One region of the Streptomyces sp. NPDC054847 genome, then DNA from elsewhere that is predicted to be linked to it. Evidence: riboswitches for the same ligand, from Rfam matches in the RefSeq annotation. Region 1 holds a riboswitch; the other holds the start of a gene.
The links. A riboswitch is a leader RNA that binds a small molecule or an ion and turns the genes downstream of it on or off. The one in region 1 is predicted to bind cyclic di-AMP.
Positions count from the first base shown of each region.

Region 2: linked by a shared signal. The riboswitch ahead of ACWGH4_RS20325 (M23 family metallopeptidase) and the one ahead of ACWGH4_RS14725 (NlpC/P60 family protein) in region 1 are both predicted to bind cyclic di-AMP.

Region 1 covers NZ_JBSGZJ010000115.1:8,498-16,774, reverse strand. Annotated here, with positions in the region: gene ACWGH4_RS14740 (esterase/lipase family protein) at 1-453, shown strand, start outside; gene ACWGH4_RS14735 (M23 family metallopeptidase) at 686-2,266, shown strand; gene pcrA (DNA helicase PcrA) at 2,426-4,861, opposite strand; cyclic di-AMP (ydaO/yuaA leader) riboswitch at 5,102-5,263, shown strand; gene ACWGH4_RS14725 (NlpC/P60 family protein) at 5,266-6,426, shown strand; gene ACWGH4_RS14720 (hypothetical protein) at 6,510-6,863, opposite strand; gene ACWGH4_RS14715 (NlpC/P60 family protein) at 7,206-8,264, shown strand.
Region 2 covers NZ_JBSGZJ010000203.1:307-8,583, forward strand. Annotated here, with positions in the region: gene ACWGH4_RS20320 (SGNH/GDSL hydrolase family protein) at 22-813, opposite strand; gene ACWGH4_RS20325 (M23 family metallopeptidase) at 984-1,919, opposite strand; cyclic di-AMP (ydaO/yuaA leader) riboswitch at 1,922-2,097, opposite strand; gene ACWGH4_RS20330 (alpha-galactosidase) at 2,604-4,694, opposite strand; gene ACWGH4_RS20335 (tyrosine-protein phosphatase) at 4,895-5,707, shown strand; gene ACWGH4_RS20340 (DUF6126 family protein) at 5,719-5,883, opposite strand; gene ACWGH4_RS20345 (XRE family transcriptional regulator) at 5,890-6,489, opposite strand; gene ACWGH4_RS20350 (aspartate aminotransferase family protein) at 6,556-7,950, opposite strand; gene hpnH (adenosyl-hopene transferase HpnH) at 7,995-8,277, opposite strand, start outside.

The sequences.
Region 1 (8,277 bases):
ACCGGCCACCCCGAGATCGACATCGTCGGGCACAGCCTGGGCGGTCTGATCGCCCGCTACTACGTCCAGCGCCTGGGCGGCGACAACCGCGTCCGCACGCTCGTCACGCTCGGCACCCCGCACTCGGGCACGGCCGTCGCCCCGCTCGCGAGCGCCCACCCGATCGTGCGGCAGATGCGGCCGGAGTCGCCGGTGATCGAGGAGCTGCGCATGCCCGCGCCCGGCTGCCGCACCCGGTTCGTCAGCTTCTGGAGCGATCTGGACCGGATCATGTCGCCGGTGGAGACGGCCCGCCTCGACCATCCGGACCTTCTCGTGCAGAACGTGCGAGTGAGCGGAATCGGCCATCTCGCACTGCCTGTTCACCCCGCCGTCGCCGACGGCATCCGCGAGGCTCTCGAGTCGGGCGTGTCGGAAGCGGGCTCTTCTCCGGGCGCCGCGTCCGTCGCTTGAGGTGCCCTTCGAGACCGATTCATCGAACACTTCTCGAACGTAGGGCCAAAGCTCTGCCCTTGGGCCGCCGAAACGCGACTGAATGCCCGTTTCCTGATTGCGTAGATGCCTCCGAAGATTGTCGCCGTCGCGTACCGCCGGGTACAGTCGCGCCACTGCTTCCCCCTGGGGCCCCCTGTGCAAACAGGTGGCTCCGGAAACAGGTCCTGCTGTCGAGGCGAGAGAGAAGTTGGTGAACGACCAGCACACCAACGCCGGGTACGGCGGGTACGCCACCGGCAGCTTCGACTCCGACCCGCTCTTCGGCGCCATGCCGGGAAGTTACGAGGCGGGCCACAGCGGCCAGTACGACTCGTCCCAGTGGAACGCCGGCGGCGAAGGAAGCACCGGGCACGACGCCTACGCGACGGCCCAGCAGGCCCAACAGCCCTCGTACGACGCGCAGTACGAGCAGCAGCAGTACGCGCAGTACGACACCACCGGCCAGTGGGACGCGAGCGCCTGGAACGAGGCGGGCGGCACCGGCCAGTACGAGACGGCCGCCGCGGCCTTCGCCTACGACGCGACCGCCCAGTGGGCGCCCGGCACCTTCGACAGCGGCGCCTACGACGCCACGGCCTGGAACTCCGCAACGGCCACGCCCGAAGGACTCGTTCCGCAACAGTTCGTGCCGGAGCAGGAGTTCACCCCGCAGGCCGGCTACGAGACCTACGAGGCCTACGGCGCGTACCCGACGGGCGACGCCTACGAGCCGCTCCCGGCGCACGAGACCGGCGAGGCGCACGAGACCGGCGAGGCGTACGAGACCGGCCCGCAGTACGAAGCACCTGGGTACGAAGCAGGCGAAACGTACGGCTACACCTTCGAGGCACCGCAGGACGCCGAGCCCGAGGCCGCGGCGACGGACGCCGAAACCGGCTACGAGGCCGAGTACGGCACTGAGGCCGACACCGACCCGGACGCTCCGCGGAGCGACGACGTTCCGGATCACGACGCGATGACCCGGACCATGACCGCCGTGCCCGCCACACCCGTCTCGCCCCGCCCGGTCCGTCGCTCCGGTGGTAGCCGCGGCCGCCGCCGCACCCCCGCCAAGCGCTCGGCGCTCCTCACCGTCGCCGTTCCCTCGGCCTGTGTCATGGGCGTCGCCGGCATCGCCGCCGCGTCCGTCAGCGGCCTCGGCGGCGAGAGCGGGACGACGGACGACAAGACCAACGTGGCAGCCGCCGACCCCGCCTCCGTGCAGCCGGTCGCCGCCAACAACGCCATGGACACGCAGCTCGCCGCGCTCAGCGCCGACGCCCGTGACTTCGGGGACCGGGCCTCCCGCACCCAGGAACGCATCGACCTCAAGGCGCGCCAGGCGGCGGAGAAGAAGAAGCGCGAGGAAGAGGCAGCCCGCCGCGAGGCCCTCCGCCCCAAGTTCGTGCTGCCGGTGAAGCAGGACGGACTCAGCGCGTACTACGGCCAGTCCGGCGTCAACTGGATGTCTCTGCACAGCGGTATCGACTTCCCCGTCCAGTACGGCACCGAGGTCATGGCCGCGACGGACGGCACCGTCCGCACCCAGTGGAACAGCGCCTACGGCAACATGGCCATCGTGACCGCGGCCGACGGCACGGAGACCTGGTACTGCCACCTGAGCAGCACCAAGATCCGCAGCGGCTACGTCAAGGCCGGTGACGTCATCGCCTACTCGGGCAATTCGGGCAACTCCACCGGACCGCACCTCCACTTCGAGGTCCGGCCCGGCGGCGGCGCGGCCATAGACCCGCTGCCCTGGCTGCGCAGCCACGGCCTCGATCCCGCATAGACCCGGCCGGCCCGTCGAAGCCGCGTCAAGCGTGCCCGCACGGACGGGCGTCGGCGTGCCCCTGTGCGCACGGTCGTGGAGACAGCTGTCCGCGCACGCCTGACGTCCGCGTCCCGGCATGTCCGGGGTGCCGGCCCCCGCAGGGGCCGAACACCGTCGTCAGAGCTTCTCGACCGGGGCGTATCTGAGCAGCAGCCTCTTCGGCTTCTCGTCCCCGAAGTCGATCGTCGCCTGCGCCTCGGACCCCGAACCCTTGACCTCGACCACGGTCCCCAGGCCGAACTGGTCGTGCGTGACCCGGTCGCCCACGGCCAGCGAGATCACCGGCTTGTCGCTCGTCCGCCGCGTAGCGAAGCCGGAGGCGCCGCCGCGCGAACGGGAGGACGACAGCGAAGAGGCGATGCCGGACGTCGGTCCGGCGGGGGCCGCCATCGGACCCGTCCGCTTCCAGGTCAGGTGCTGACCTGGGATCTCCTCGAGGAACCGCGACGGCGGGTTGTACGACGGCTGTCCCCAGGCGCTGCGCATCGAGGACCGGGTCAAATAGAGCCGCTCACGGGCTCGAGTGATGCCCACATAGGCCAGGCGCCGCTCCTCCTCGAGCTCCTTCGTCTGCCCGAGGGCCCGCATGTGCGGGAAGACGCCGTCCTCCATGCCGGTGAGGAACACGACAGGGAACTCGAGGCCCTTGGCGGTGTGCAGGGTCATCAGCGTGATGACGCCGGTGCCCTCTTCGTCCTCGTCGGGGATCTGGTCGGAGTCGGCGACGAGCGCCACCTGCTCGAGGAACTCGGCGAGTGTGCCGGTGCCCTCCTCGTCGCCCCGGGCCTGCTCGAACTCGAGCGCCACGGCGGCGAGTTCCTGGAGGTTCTCGATGCGCGTCTCGTCCTGGGGGTCCGTGGACGCCTGGAGCTCCGCGAGATAACCGGTTCGCTCCAGCACGGCCTCCAGCACTACGGCCGGGCCCGCGCCCGAGTCGACGATCGTGCGCAGCTCCTCCATCAGCACGTTGAACCGCTTGACCGCGTTGGCCGAGCGGGCCGCCATGCCGTACGCCTCGTCGACACGGCGCAGCGCCTGCGGGAAGGTGATCTTCTCGCGCAGCGCGAGGGCGTCGATCATCGCCTCCGCGCGATCGCCGATGCCGCGCTTGGGCACGTTCAGGATGCGGCGCAGCGGGACGTTGTCCTCGGGGTTGGCCAGAACCCGCAGGTAGGCCAGCACATCGCGGACCTCCTTGCGCTCGTAGAAGCGCACACCGCCGACGACCTTGTAGGGCAGGCCGACGCGGATGAAGATCTCCTCGAAGACACGCGACTGGGCGTTCGTGCGGTAGAAGACGGCGACGTCGCCGGCCTTCGCCTCGCCCGTGTCCGTGAGCCGGTCGATCTCGTCGGCGACGAACTGTGCCTCGTCGTGCTCGGTGTCCGCGACGTAGCCGGTGATCTGGGCGCCGGCGCCGGCGTTCGTCCACAGGTTCTTGGGGCGGCGGGACTCGTTGCGCTCGATGACGGCGTTGGCGGCGGAGAGGATCGTCTGGGTGGAGCGGTAGTTCTGCTCCAGCAGGATCGTCGTCGCGTCCGGGTAGTCCTCCTCGAACTGGAGGATGTTGCGGATGGTCGCGCCGCGGAAGGCGTAGATCGACTGGTCGGCGTCACCGACGACGCACAGCTCCGCCGGCTCCAGGTCCTCGTACCCCTTGCCCACCAGTTCGCGCACGAGCGTGTACTGAGCGTGGTTGGTGTCCTGGTACTCGTCGACGAGGACGTGCCGGAACCGCCGCTGGTAGTGCTCCGCGACGTCCGGGAACGCCTGGAGCAGATGGACGGTGGTCATGATGATGTCGTCGAAGTCCAGGGCGTTGGCCTCGCGCAGCCGGGCCTGGTACATCCGGTACGCCTCGGCGAGCGTCTTCTCGAATCCGTCGACGGCCTGGTCGGCGAAGGTCTCCTCGTCGATCAGCTCGTTCTTCAGGTTCGAGATCTTTGCGCTGAAGGACTTCGGCGGGAACTTCTTCGGGTCGAGGTCGAGATCACGGCAGACCAGCGACATCAGGCGCTTCGAGTCCGCCGCGTCGTAGATCGAGAACGACGAGGTGAAGCCCAGCTTCTTGGACTCGCGGCGCAGGATGCGGACGCAGGCGCTGTGGAAGGTCATGACCCACATCGCGTTGGCGCGCGGGCCCACCAGCTGCTCGACGCGTTCCTTCATCTCGCCGGCGGCCTTGTTGGTGAAGGTGATCGCCAGTATCTGGCCGGGGTGGACCCGGCGCGTGCCCAGCAGGTGGGCGATGCGATGGGTGAGCACCCTGGTCTTGCCGGAGCCGGCGCCGGCGACGATGAGCAGCGGTGACCCTGTGTGCACGACGGCGGCGCGCTGCTGCTCGTTCAGCCCGTCGAGCAGGGCGGCGGGGTCCACGACAGGGCGCGGCGCGCCGTCGCGGTAGTACCCGTCGCGGGCCGGAGGCACGTCGAAGGCGCCCTGGAAGAGGTCGTCCGGAAGCTGCTCCGGAGCCGGGTCCTCGGGCGGCGGCGGGGGCCCGTCCGCGTCGGGCCGGAGGTCCGCCAGGAAGCTGTCGTCAAAGAGGCTGCTCATCGCTTAACGAGTCTAGGCGGCCGGACCGACAACCGTGGCCGCACCGGGACACCGGGGGGCGCCACGGTATGTGACAGGTCGGATCCGCGGGGCGACCGTCGGCCGGCCGGCGACCCGCCCCCGAAAAAGGTCACGAAAATGTATCGGACATATCGAACATCAACCTTCACAGCAGACGCACGAGTTGGCTAGCGTGCTCGACCAGGCGGCCCGCATCCCTCCCGGCGAACCACGCCGAACGGGCGGCCTGCGCCGAATCCGGGCTTCTCCCGAGGGAGTTCGGAACCGGGGACCCACCAAGCACCACCGGGGTGAATCGGACCGTGCCCCGCTCGGTCCGTAGGGCGTCTTCCGTTCGCCCGAACCCGACAGCTAACCCGGTAGGCGGTCCACGGAAGAAGGAGATGCCGGCCTTGGCGTCGCATCGCAAGCCCCGCAGCCGTACCGCAAAACCGTCCACCGCCGTTGGATTCACCACGGCCGCCCTCGCCGGTGTGACGCTGCTCTCCACACAGAGCGCCACCGCCGCGCCGTCCGACCCGAAGCCCAGCATCGAAGAGGTGCAGAAGAAGGTCGACGACCTGTACCGGCAGGCCGGCAGCGCGACGCAGGAGTTCAACAAGGCGAAGGAAGCCACGGCGGAGAAGCGCCAGGAGGTCGACCGGCTGCTCGACGAGGCGGCCGATCGCACGGAGAAGCTGAACGAGTCCCGCCGCGCCCTCGGCAACTACGCGGCAGCGCAGTACCGCACCGGTTCCGTCACCCCCACCGCCGCGCTGATGTTCGCGGACAGCCCCCAGGCGTACTTCGACCAGACCCAGCTGATGGACCGGATGACGGACCAGCAGCGCAGGGCCGTCAGCGAGTACGAGACCGAGCGGGCCGCGGCAGCGAAGCAGCGCGCGGAGGCCACCAAGCGCCTCGAGTCCCTCACGGACTCCCAGGAGGCCCTGCGCACCAGCAAGCAGACGGTGCAGACGAAGCTCGCGGAGGCACGCGCCCTGCTCTCCGAGCTGACGGCGGAGGAGAAGGCACGCCTCGCCGCGATCGAGCGGGAGAAGGAGGAGGAGGCGCGTCGCAAGGCCGAGGCCAAGGCGAAGGCGGAGGCGGCGGCCCGGGCGGAGGCCGAGCGGCAGCAGCAGGAGCGCGAGACCACCCCGGAAACAGGCACCACCGACCCGGGGACCGGCACCGGCACCGACGACGGCACGTACGCGGCCAAGGCCGACAAGGTCCTCGCGTTCGCCCGTGCCCAGATCGGCAAGCCCTACGTCTGGGGCGCGACGGGCCCGAGCTCGTACGACTGCTCCGGCCTCACCGCGGCCGCGTGGAAGGCGGCGGGGGTGGACCTGCCGCGCACCACCTGGGACCAGGTGAAGGTCGGCACCCGTGTCGAGACGGCCGACCTGCTCCCCGGCGACCTTGTCTTCTTCTACGACGACATCAGCCACGTCGGCATCTACATCGGCGACGGCAAGATGATCCACGCGCCCAAGCCGGGCGCGAACGTCCGCGAGGAGTCCATCTACTACATGCCGATCTACGGCAGCGTCCGCCCCGCCTGAGGCCCGGCGGGACCGGCACGAGGCCGGACGCACCGGTGCCCGGGCGGCCGAGCCGTCCGGGCACCGTCATGTCCGCGCGCGGGTCAGGTCCAGAGCGTGGCGATGAAGATGTTGGCGACGGTCAGGCCGCCCACCGCGCCGAAGAGCGCCTTGTCGACCTGCTCCTCGTCCCTCTTGACGTACACGAGGCCGAGGATCACGACCAGCACCGCCAGCTTGATGCCGATCTTGAGGTTGTTGACCGTCTGGTCGTCCGCCTGGTTCAGACCCACCAGGGCCACACCGGTGACCAGCATGGTGAGCGCACCGTGCAGCATCGCGGGACCGAAGCGGGCCGTGCCCTCGCCCATCGCCTTCATCTGGGTCAGGAACCCGCCCAACAGCGAGGCGATGCCGATGATGTGCAGTGCGACGAAGACATTGATGAGTACGTCCATGGCCCGGAGCCTAGCCCGGCCCATACCACCGTCGGCCGGGCAGGTGGCCCTGTCCGCGGCATCGGTCGGGGGACCGACCGATGCGTGTCCACGACGACGTCCGGACGTTCATCAATGGCTGCCGGACGCCCATTTTCGGAGATTTACGGTCGTTGTGTCCCGCCCCTGTCGACACGGGGCCTAGCGTCCTCCCCCAGGTGGCCGACTCCACGCGAGCCGTCGTACAGCCGGACGGCACTCGGCCGCCACCGCCACAAGGTCCTGCGGCGGACCGCTTCCCCGTGCGGCCGCCGCAGGACGCAGGTGCGGCGGCAGGGACGACGGAAGGACGTGGAAGCCCTCGTGGCAGCACACCGGGAACACCGAAAGCCCCGTGGACGCCGGCTCGACGGACCCGCCGCCCGTACCGCGGTCACGCTCGCTCTGGCGGGCGCGGCGGCCACGACCGCGTTCGACGGCACGGGACACGCGGAACCGGTCCTCACCCCCGCGCAGATCCGGGCCGAGGTGGACAAGCTGTACCAGGAGGCGGAGGTCGCCACCGAGAAGCACAACGGCGCCAGGGAAAGCGCTGAGAGCGCCCGCAGATCGCTGGACTCGCTGCGCGACGAGGCCGCGCGCCGGACCGAGAGCCTCAACACCTCCCGCAACGCCCTCGGTTCCCTCGCCACCGCCCAGTACCGTGACGGCGGCATGGACCCCGGTCTGCGGCTCGTGCTGACCTCCGACCCCAAGGAGTACCTCCGGCGCGCCGCCGTCGGGGAACGGGCCGGAGCGCTCCAGGCCGCCGCGGTCTCCGACGTGCGGCGGCAGTTGCGGGATCTCGCACAGCTCAAGGCCCGGGCCGGTGACCGTATCGCCGAACTCGAGGCGCACCGCAAGGAACTGGCCGGCCACAAGGCCGCCGTGCGGAGCAGACTCGCCGCCGCGGAACGCCTGCTGGCCCGGATGACCGCCGAGCAGCGGGCCCGCTACAACGGCGGCACCGATTCGGACGGACCGGCGCGGGCGGACCGCGCCGGCACTCCGCGCGGCACCCTGAAGTCCCCGAACAGCCGCGCGGCGCAGGCCGTCGCCTACGCGTACGGAGCGATCGGCAAGCCCTACGTGTGGGGGGCGACGGGCCCCGGGTCCTACGACTGCTCCGGGCTGACCCAGGCCGCCTGGCGTTCCGCCGGGGTCTCACTGCCGCGCACCACGTACACCCAGATCAACGTCGGGGCGCGGGTGCCCCGTTCCCAACTGGCACCGGGTGACCTGGTCTTCTTCTACTCCGGCGTCTCGCACGTCGGCCTCTACATCGGCGGCGGGCAGATGATCCACGCCCCGCGCCCCGGTGCTCCGGTGCGGGTGGCGCCGATCGACCAGATGCCGTTCGCGGGAGCGACCCGCCCCGCGTGACCCGGCGGGCGGC
Region 2 (8,277 bases), on a different contig from region 1:
GGCCCCGGACCGCCGTGCGCCTCAGAGCGGCAGCAGGTCGGGGCGCTTGGCCTCCACATGATCGCCGGAGCTCTCGCCGCGGAGCCGCCGCCCGATCCAGGGCACCAGATACTCGCGCGCCCACTGGATGTCGTCCCGGCGCACCTCGAGCGTCCCTCGCGGGGGCAGCGGCGGCCACGGCTGGTCGGGGTCGGCGGGCACCTCGATCCCGAGGACCTGAGCGGCGCGCAGCGCGACCCTGGTGTGCCCCTCGGGTGACAGGTGGAGCCGGTCGGCGTCCCAAGCCCGCCGGTCCTGGACGGACTTGAGCGACCACAGGTCCAGCACGGGGCAGTCGTAGCGGTCGGCGATGGCCCGTACGTGGGCGGTGTACGTGGCGATCTTGCCGCGCAGATGCCGCAGGACCGGCACGTCCCGGGTGTCGAAGCCGGTGGTCACCATGACGGTGCCGACCGAGCCGGCGAGGTCGGCCACCGCGCGTTCGAAGCGTTCCGCGACGTCGTCGGGGTCGGAACCGGGCCGGATGATGTCGTTGCCGCCGGCGCAGAAGGTCACCAGGTCCGGCGCGAGCTCGCGCGCCCTCGGCACCTGATCCTCGACGATCTGGTCGAGGAGGCGGCCGCGTACGGCGAGGTTGGCGTACCGGAAGGAGTGCTCCGGCATCCGGTCGGCGAGCAGGACGGCGAACCGGTCCGCCCATCCGACGAATCTCCCGTCGGGCCCCGGGTCCCCCACGCCCTCGGTGAAGCTGTCACCGATCGCCGCGTACGACCCGAATACGCCACTGTTCTCTGTTCTCGAATCGTCTGCCACGGGAGCACATCTTTCCTTCACTGATGTGACCTACGCGACCGTAAGGAGGGGTTGACGCGCCGTGATCTTTACCACCCGTCAAATTCCGGCCGGGCCGGAATACGCGGAAGCCCCCGCTCCGCCTGATGCGGAACGGGGACTCACCGGTGGACCGGGGGCTACCGGACGGCTCAGAGGGAGACGCCGTGCTCGCGCAGGTAGGCCAGCGGGTCGATGTCCGAACCGTACGAGGAGCCGGTGCGGACCTCGAAGTGCAGGTGCGGACCGGAGGAGTTGCCGGTCGAACCCGACAGTCCGATCTGCTGACCACCGGTCACCGACTGCCCGCTGGAGACGGCGAGCGAGGAGAGGTGGGCGTACTGGGAGTAGGTGCCGTCCGTGTGCTGGATGACGACCTCGTTGCCGTAGGCGCCGCCCCAGCCGGCGGAGACGACGGTACCCGCGCCGATGGCCTTGACGGAGCTGCCGGTGGGGGCGGCGAAGTCGACACCGGTGTGGTAACCGCTGGACCACATGGCACCGGAGGCCCGGTACGGGGTGGTGACGCCCGCGTCGACGGGGGCGCTGAAGCCGGAACCGGACGCAGTGGTCGCGGCCTCCTTGGCGGGGGCCTCGGCCTTCGGCGCCTCGGCCTTCGGGGCCTCGGCCTCGGGCGCGGCGGACCGCGAGTCGTCGCGCGACGGACGGGTCTGGGACTCGGAGCGGGGCTCCGGGTCGTTCGTCGCCTTGTTCTTCGAGCCGATCGTCAGCTCCAGACCCGGGTGGATCAGCGACGGGTCGGCACCGATGACACGGCGGTTGTCGTTGAAGAGCTGCTTCCAGCCGCCGCGGACGTCCTGCTCGTCGGCGATCTTCGACAGGTAGTCCCCGGCGACGACCGTGTAGCTCTTCGGGGCCTTCTTGGCGGCCGGGGCCGCCGCGGGTGCGGAGGCCGGGGCCGCGGCGCCGGCCTTCTCCGCTGTGGCCGGGGCCGCCGCCGGGGCGGCATTGGCCGTGGTGGCGCCGAACAGCGGGAGCGCGATGGCGGCGCCACCCGTACCGGCGACGACGAAGCCGCGGGTGATCGGGTTGGTCTTGGGACGGCGGTGCTTACCCTTCGCGGGCATGGCGCATTCCTCTCCGGCGCCTGCGAGGTGAGCTGTCGGGTTCGGGCTGGAGATGCCCGGTCGCACACTTGGTGCGACTTCACCCCAAGCCGTCCGGATTGTCCGGATACGGCGTACTACCTGGGTCCCCCGCTCCTGCCACGCGTGGATAGGTTCGAATTCCGGGCGGCGGCAGGATTAGGCGGTCCGTCCGGATTGAGCGTGACCGTAGGCGAGTCGGGCAGCGCGGGACAAGCCACGATTTTCCACGATCAATGACCGGCGCCTCGCCCTCACGGATTCCCGGTCACCCTCCGTCGACAAGGGGCGGCCAATCACCTTGCCGACCAAGGAATTCACATCGGCGCCACGGCCACGGAACGTCACGGATATGACGCTGCTCACGGGCGGGAGCCCATCTCCCCTTCTTACGGGGCACGTTATGTGCAACCATCCAATTCGGACAGAAGGATCATTTAGTCACCTAATCCCGCACTTTCCCATCAAATCCCGCCACCCTTGCCCCACTTCGCCGTCCGGCGGCTGAAGCCGTGACACCTGTCACTTCCGGCTCCCCGGACCGGGGCTCCCTCCCATCACCCCCCGCGCCTTCTGCGCTCCGCCGGTTTCCGCCCCACCGGCCGGCCGGCCCCCTTTCGCAATTCCCCTGCTCGCTTGCGCGTAAGGCGAATGGGAACCGGTGGATCACATCCGCCGGAGCCGGATCACGGTGGCGTCGAAATCGCCCTTCAGTCCGGTGTGAATTCCGTGGTGAAGCAGCACCCCGCCCTGGTGGACCGCTCCGGTGTCCGCACACACGTAGGCCGCCGTCGCCTCGACGCCGCGCAGTCGGAGCGCCGGCGGCCGCTCGCCGTAGCGCTGGGCCTGGAGCAGCGCGAGCACCACCGTCTCCTCGCCCCGTACGTACTGCACGGCGCTGAGACCGCCCTGCGGGGCCCGCAGCCGGTACAGCTCGCCGTGCTGGACCACCGGCCTGATCTCCTTGTAGAGCCGCACCCAGTCGCGCGCCTCCGCCAGCTCCGCCTCGCTCCAGGCCGAGAGGTCTCCCCCGACGCCCAGCACGCCGGCCATGGCGCTCACGAACCGGAAGCGCAGACTGCTGCGGCGACCGTTGAGCTGAACGTTGGGGCTGTCGGTGACCCATGCCGCCATGACCCGGGCCGGGTGCAGCTGGCTGAAGCCGTGCTGGACGGCGAGCCGGTCCAGCGGGTCGGTGTTGTCCGACGTCCACACCTGGTCGGTGCGGGCGAGCACTCCCAGATCGATCCTGCCGCCCCCGCCGGAGCAGGACTCGAAGGCGACGGAGGGATGCGCCGCCCGCAGCCGGTCCAGCAGACCGTAGAAGCCTTCGACGTGCTCGGCCCACAGCTTCTGCGGGTACGGCTCCCCCGGCCAGCCCGCATCGGTGAAGCAGCGGTTGAAGTCCCACTTCACATAGTCGACGGGCGCGTCGGAAAGCAGTGTGTCGAGCTGCTCCCACAGGTGGGCCCGTACGTCCTCGCGCGCGAGGTTGAGCACCAGCTGGTTGCGGAACTCGGTCCTCGTCCGCCCCGGACGGTGCTGGATCCAGTCGGGATGCGCCCGGTAGAGGTCGCTGTCCTCGTTGACCATCTCCGGCTCCACCCAGATGCCGAACCGCATGCCGAGCGCGTGCACTTCGGCGGCCAGCGGCCCCAGCCCGTCGGGGAAGCGGTCCGGGTTCGGTGTCCAGTCGCCGAGCCCGGACCGGTCTCCGGTGCGCCGCCCGAACCAGCCGTCGTCCACGACGAACAGCTCGACCCCCATCGCGGCGGCCCGCCGCGCGAGCGCCGACTGCTGCTGCTGGGAGATGTCGAAGCCGGTGGCCTCCCACGAGTTGTAGAGCACCGGCCGCATCCGGTCGGCGCCGGGAATCACGTGGGCCAGCTGCCAGGCGTGCCAGGCCCTGCTCGCCCCGCCGAAGCCCCGGTCGCTCCAGAGGCCGGCGAAGACGGGCGAAATGTACCTCCCGCCAGGGGCGAGCCGCAGGAGGCCGGAGTCGTCGTGTCCCGCTCCTCCGGTGATCTGTACGGCCCCGTCCGGCAGCCGCTGCACACAGATCCGCCACGATCCGGACCAGCCGAGGGCGCAGCCGTACACCTCTCCGTGCTCCTCGGTGGCTCCTTCCGCGTCCAGAGCCACCCAGGGCAGGTGCTGGTGACCGGTGTGGCCGCGCCGGCTGCCGATCGCCGTCTCCCCGTACGGGAGCGCGGTGCGCACGAGGCGGGATTCGGCGGCCCAGCGGCCGTGCAGCTGCGAGAGCCGCCATGCGTCCCTCAGCGGGAGCGTCCAGGCGGCGGCATCGGCCCGGAGCAGTTCGAGGTCGGGTTCGGCGCCCTCGTGGGCGACGGTGACCCAGCGTTCGATCACGTCGCTGTCGTCGCGCATGCGGTAGTGCAGGGTCAGGCCCAGGCCCACCAGCTCGTCGCGGAAGCGCAGGCGCAGCTCGTCGTCCTCCGCGGTCCAGCCGGCGAAGGTCCATTCCGTGCCGCGGACGCTCTCGTTCCTGACCGACAGTGCCGGGCGCACGAAGCGCGGGCCGCCTTCCACGGGGTATTCCTCACGGCCGTCGAGCGGGGACTCGAAGGGCCGGTACGGCGGCGGGCCCGCGGCCGCGAGGGCCTCCGCGGCGGCGGCCGGGATGCGCCCGCCCCAGTGGAGGTGCACGACCTCGTCCGCGTCGGTGAGGTGGAGGGCGTAGCTGCTCGTGGGGCCGGAGAGGACCCAGGTGTGCCCCTTGCCAACGTTCTCGATCATCTGACCCCTCGGATACTCACAGGTCCGCACAGGCCCGCACATCATCCGCCGGGGCGGCCCGCGGCGGCAACGGCGCGCAGGGGGTGCCGGCCACCGTGCGGGACGGCCGGGACGATTGGCCGATGAGCGCGTGTCGTATGGTCGAGGCCGCGCCATCGCCCGGCGAACAGCGCCGGCGACTGTCCTCCGAAGGAGTCCCCGTGACGCAGCAGCTGCCGCAGGTCCCCTCTACAGAGCCCGAGCTGACCGGGGTCCGTAACTTCCGGGACGTGGGCGGCCTGCCGACGACGGACGGGCGGCGGGTACGGCCCGGCAGGCTCTTCCGCAGCGGCCACCTGGCACACGCGACGGCGACCGACGCCGCGTTCCTGTCGACCCTCGGCCTCCACACGATCTTCGACTTCCGCAACGCGGCGGACCAGAAGCTCGAGGGGCCGGACATCGACCTGCCCGGGGTGCGCAACGTGAACCTGCCGCTGAGCGACCCCGCGGACGGCGCGGAGTTCTGGAAGATGGTCCGGGACGGGAATCTGGACCAGCTGAAGTCGATCCTCGCGGACGGCAAGGGCGCCGGCCGGATGATCGCCTCCTACCGGATGATCATCAAGGAGCGGACGGCGGAGCACAGCCGCGTGCTGCACGCCCTGGCCGAGGACAGCGTCCCCGCCCTGATGCACTGCGCCGCGGGCAAGGACCGCGCCGGCCTGTCGATAGCGGTGTCACTGCTCGCCGTCGGCGTGGAGCGCGACGCCATCGAGGCGGACTACCTCAAGTCCAACGACCCGCACCGCCGTTACAAGGTCCGGCGCAGCGGCAACGGACCTGACGCCATGTCACCCGAGGTGATGGAGCTGCTCAGCCCGCTCTTCGACGCCCGCGCCGAATACCTGGCCGCGGCCTTCGAGGCCATCGAGGAGAACTGGGGCACGACGGAGCGGTACCTCACCGAGGGCCTGCGGCTGTCCCCGCAGACGCGTGAACGTCTGCGGGATCGGCTGCTCGACCAGGGCTGAGCCCTCGCCCGTCACTGGTTCTGGCCGCCCACCAGGAACAGCAGGTAGAGGAACCCGGCGATGATGTGGCCGGCGATGAGGTAGGCGAAGAGCCTGATCACCAGTCCGCGCGGGAACCGCTCCTCGCGCGGGCTCTCGCCACCGGAGGTGCGCCGGTCCAAAGGGTCGTACGACATGCGGGATCACATTCCTCGGTGGTCAGGGACGGGGTGCGGTTCCGGGGCCTGCAGCAGGGTGTGCACGAACAGCATTTCCGCCCCCTCGGGGCCGGCCGCCGCGATGCGGTGCGGGGTGAGCGAGTCGAAGTGCGCGCTGTCACCGGCGGCCAGCTCGTGGACGGCGTCCCCGAGGCCGAGCCGCAGCCGCCCGCGGACGACGTGGAGCCATTCCTCGCCGGGGTGGACGCGTACGAGGTCGCCCTGCACGCCGTACGGCACGAACACGCGCAGGGCCTGCATGGCCCGTCCCGGGTTGCCGGCCCGGTGGTAGTCCCAGCCGGCCGCCGCCGGCTCGCGGTCGCGGCCACGGATGACCGGATCGCGTTCGGCGGGCTGCTCGCCGAGCAGTTCGGCGACCGTCGTACCGTAGATGCGGGCGAGGGCGAGGAGCATGGGCAGCGAGGGCTGCCGCTGTCCCGTCTCGAGCCGGGAGAGATGGGCGGGTGAGAGGCCCGCCCGCTGGGCGGCGACCTCGAGGGTGAGTCCACGTCGGCGGCGCAGGTCGCGCAGCCGGGGCGCCATCTCGGGCAGCCCCTCGTCCGTCGGCTCTGCGGAGGCGGTCATGCCTCCATTGGGCCAGAGTATTGCCTGTGAGGCAAATGCCTTTGCCTCACAGGCAAAAGTCCGGGCTCAGCGGTTGGCGACCGCCTGCTTCATCAAGGTCTTGCCGAAGTCCCACATCAGACCGCCACCGCCGTGCGCGTCCTCCATCACGGCTTCGAACGCGCCGACGAAACGATCGACCTCCTTCTCCCCGATGATCAGCGGCGGGATCAGCTTGATCACTTCCATGTGGTCCCCGGAGACCTGGGTGAGGATCCTGTGCCGCTGAAGCAGCGGCACCACCACCATCTGTGCGAACAATCCCTTCCGGGCCGCCTGGAGCACCGTCCAGCGACTGCGCAGCTTGATGGACTCCGGTCGCCCGAACTCGATGCCGATCATCAGCCCCCGACCGCGCACGGCGTGCAGCAGCTCGTACCGGTCGACGAGCGACGCCAGGCGGGCCCGCAGCAGCTCGCCCGTCACCCGCGCGTTCTTCACGATGTGCTCGTTCTCCAGCACCGACAGCACGGCCAGCCCCGCCACCATCGCCTGGGCGTTGGAGCCGAAGCTCGCCGAGTGCACCAGGACCCGGTCCATCGACGAGTAGACCTTCTTGAAGATCCAGTCCCTGCCGAGGGTGGCGCCGACGGGCACATAACCGCCGGACAGCGCCTTCGCCACGCAGACGAGATCCGGCTCGACACCCGCCTCGTACTGGAAGGCGTAGAAGTCGCCGGTACGCCCGAGGCCCGTCTGCACCTCGTCCGCGATCAGCAGCGCCTTGTACTTGTGCAGCAGTTCCTGGGCGCCCCGCAGGAATCCGGGGGGTGTCGGGTGGACGCCCTTGCCCTGGACCGGTTCGACGATGAAGGCGGCCACGTCGCCGCGCACCAGTTCGCGCTCGAGCGCGCCGAGATCGCCCATCGCGATGGCGGTGTCCGGCAGCAGCGGGGAGAAGCCGTCGCGGAACCCGTTCTCGCCGTTGACCGACAGCGCGCCGGTCGTCAGCCCGTGGAAGGCGTGCGTGCAGTACAGGACCCTGGGCCGGCCGGTGACGTACCTGGCGAACTTCAGCGCCGCCTCGACGGCCTCCGCCCCGCTGTTGCCGAAGAACACCCGGTCCAGGTGCGGCGTGTGCTCGAGCAGCTTCTCCGCCAGCAGGCCGGGCAGCGGCTGGCAGTCGAACCGGACCAGGTCGGCGAGCGAGGCGTCGATGACGTCGTGCAGCGCCTTGTTCACGACGGGGTGGTGCCGGCCGAGGCCCATCACTCCGAAACCGGCGAGCATGTCGAGGTAGTCGTTGCCCTCGGTGTCGTAGAAGTAGGCCCCTTCCGCCCGGTCGTAGGCCTTGTCGAACCCGATGGTGCGCAGCATGCGCGGCAGTTGGTGGTTGAGGTACCGGGCGTGCAGCTCGTAGCGCTCGTCACCGCGCCGCGCCAGCAGTTCCGCCAGATCGAAGCTCTTGGGCTGCTCGGTCATTCCTCGGCTCTCCTGGTCCAGAGTGTCGGTCGGTCACATGCCGGTCACCGGCTCCCGGAGACCGTCTCGCGGGCGGCCCGCAGCGATTCCTTGAGCGATCCCATGGTGGCGAGGACCGCGGTGGGCTCGTAGCCGCAGTGGGCCATGCAGTTGGCGCAGCGGGGGTCCTTGCCGCGGCCGTACTTGTCCCAGTCGGTGTCCTCGACGAGTTCGCGGTAGGTGGGGACGTAGCCGTCGCTCATGAGGTAGCAGGGGCGCTGCCAGCCGAAGAGGGAGTAGTTGGGGATCGCCCACGCTGTGCAGGGGAAGTCGGCCCTGCCCTCGAGG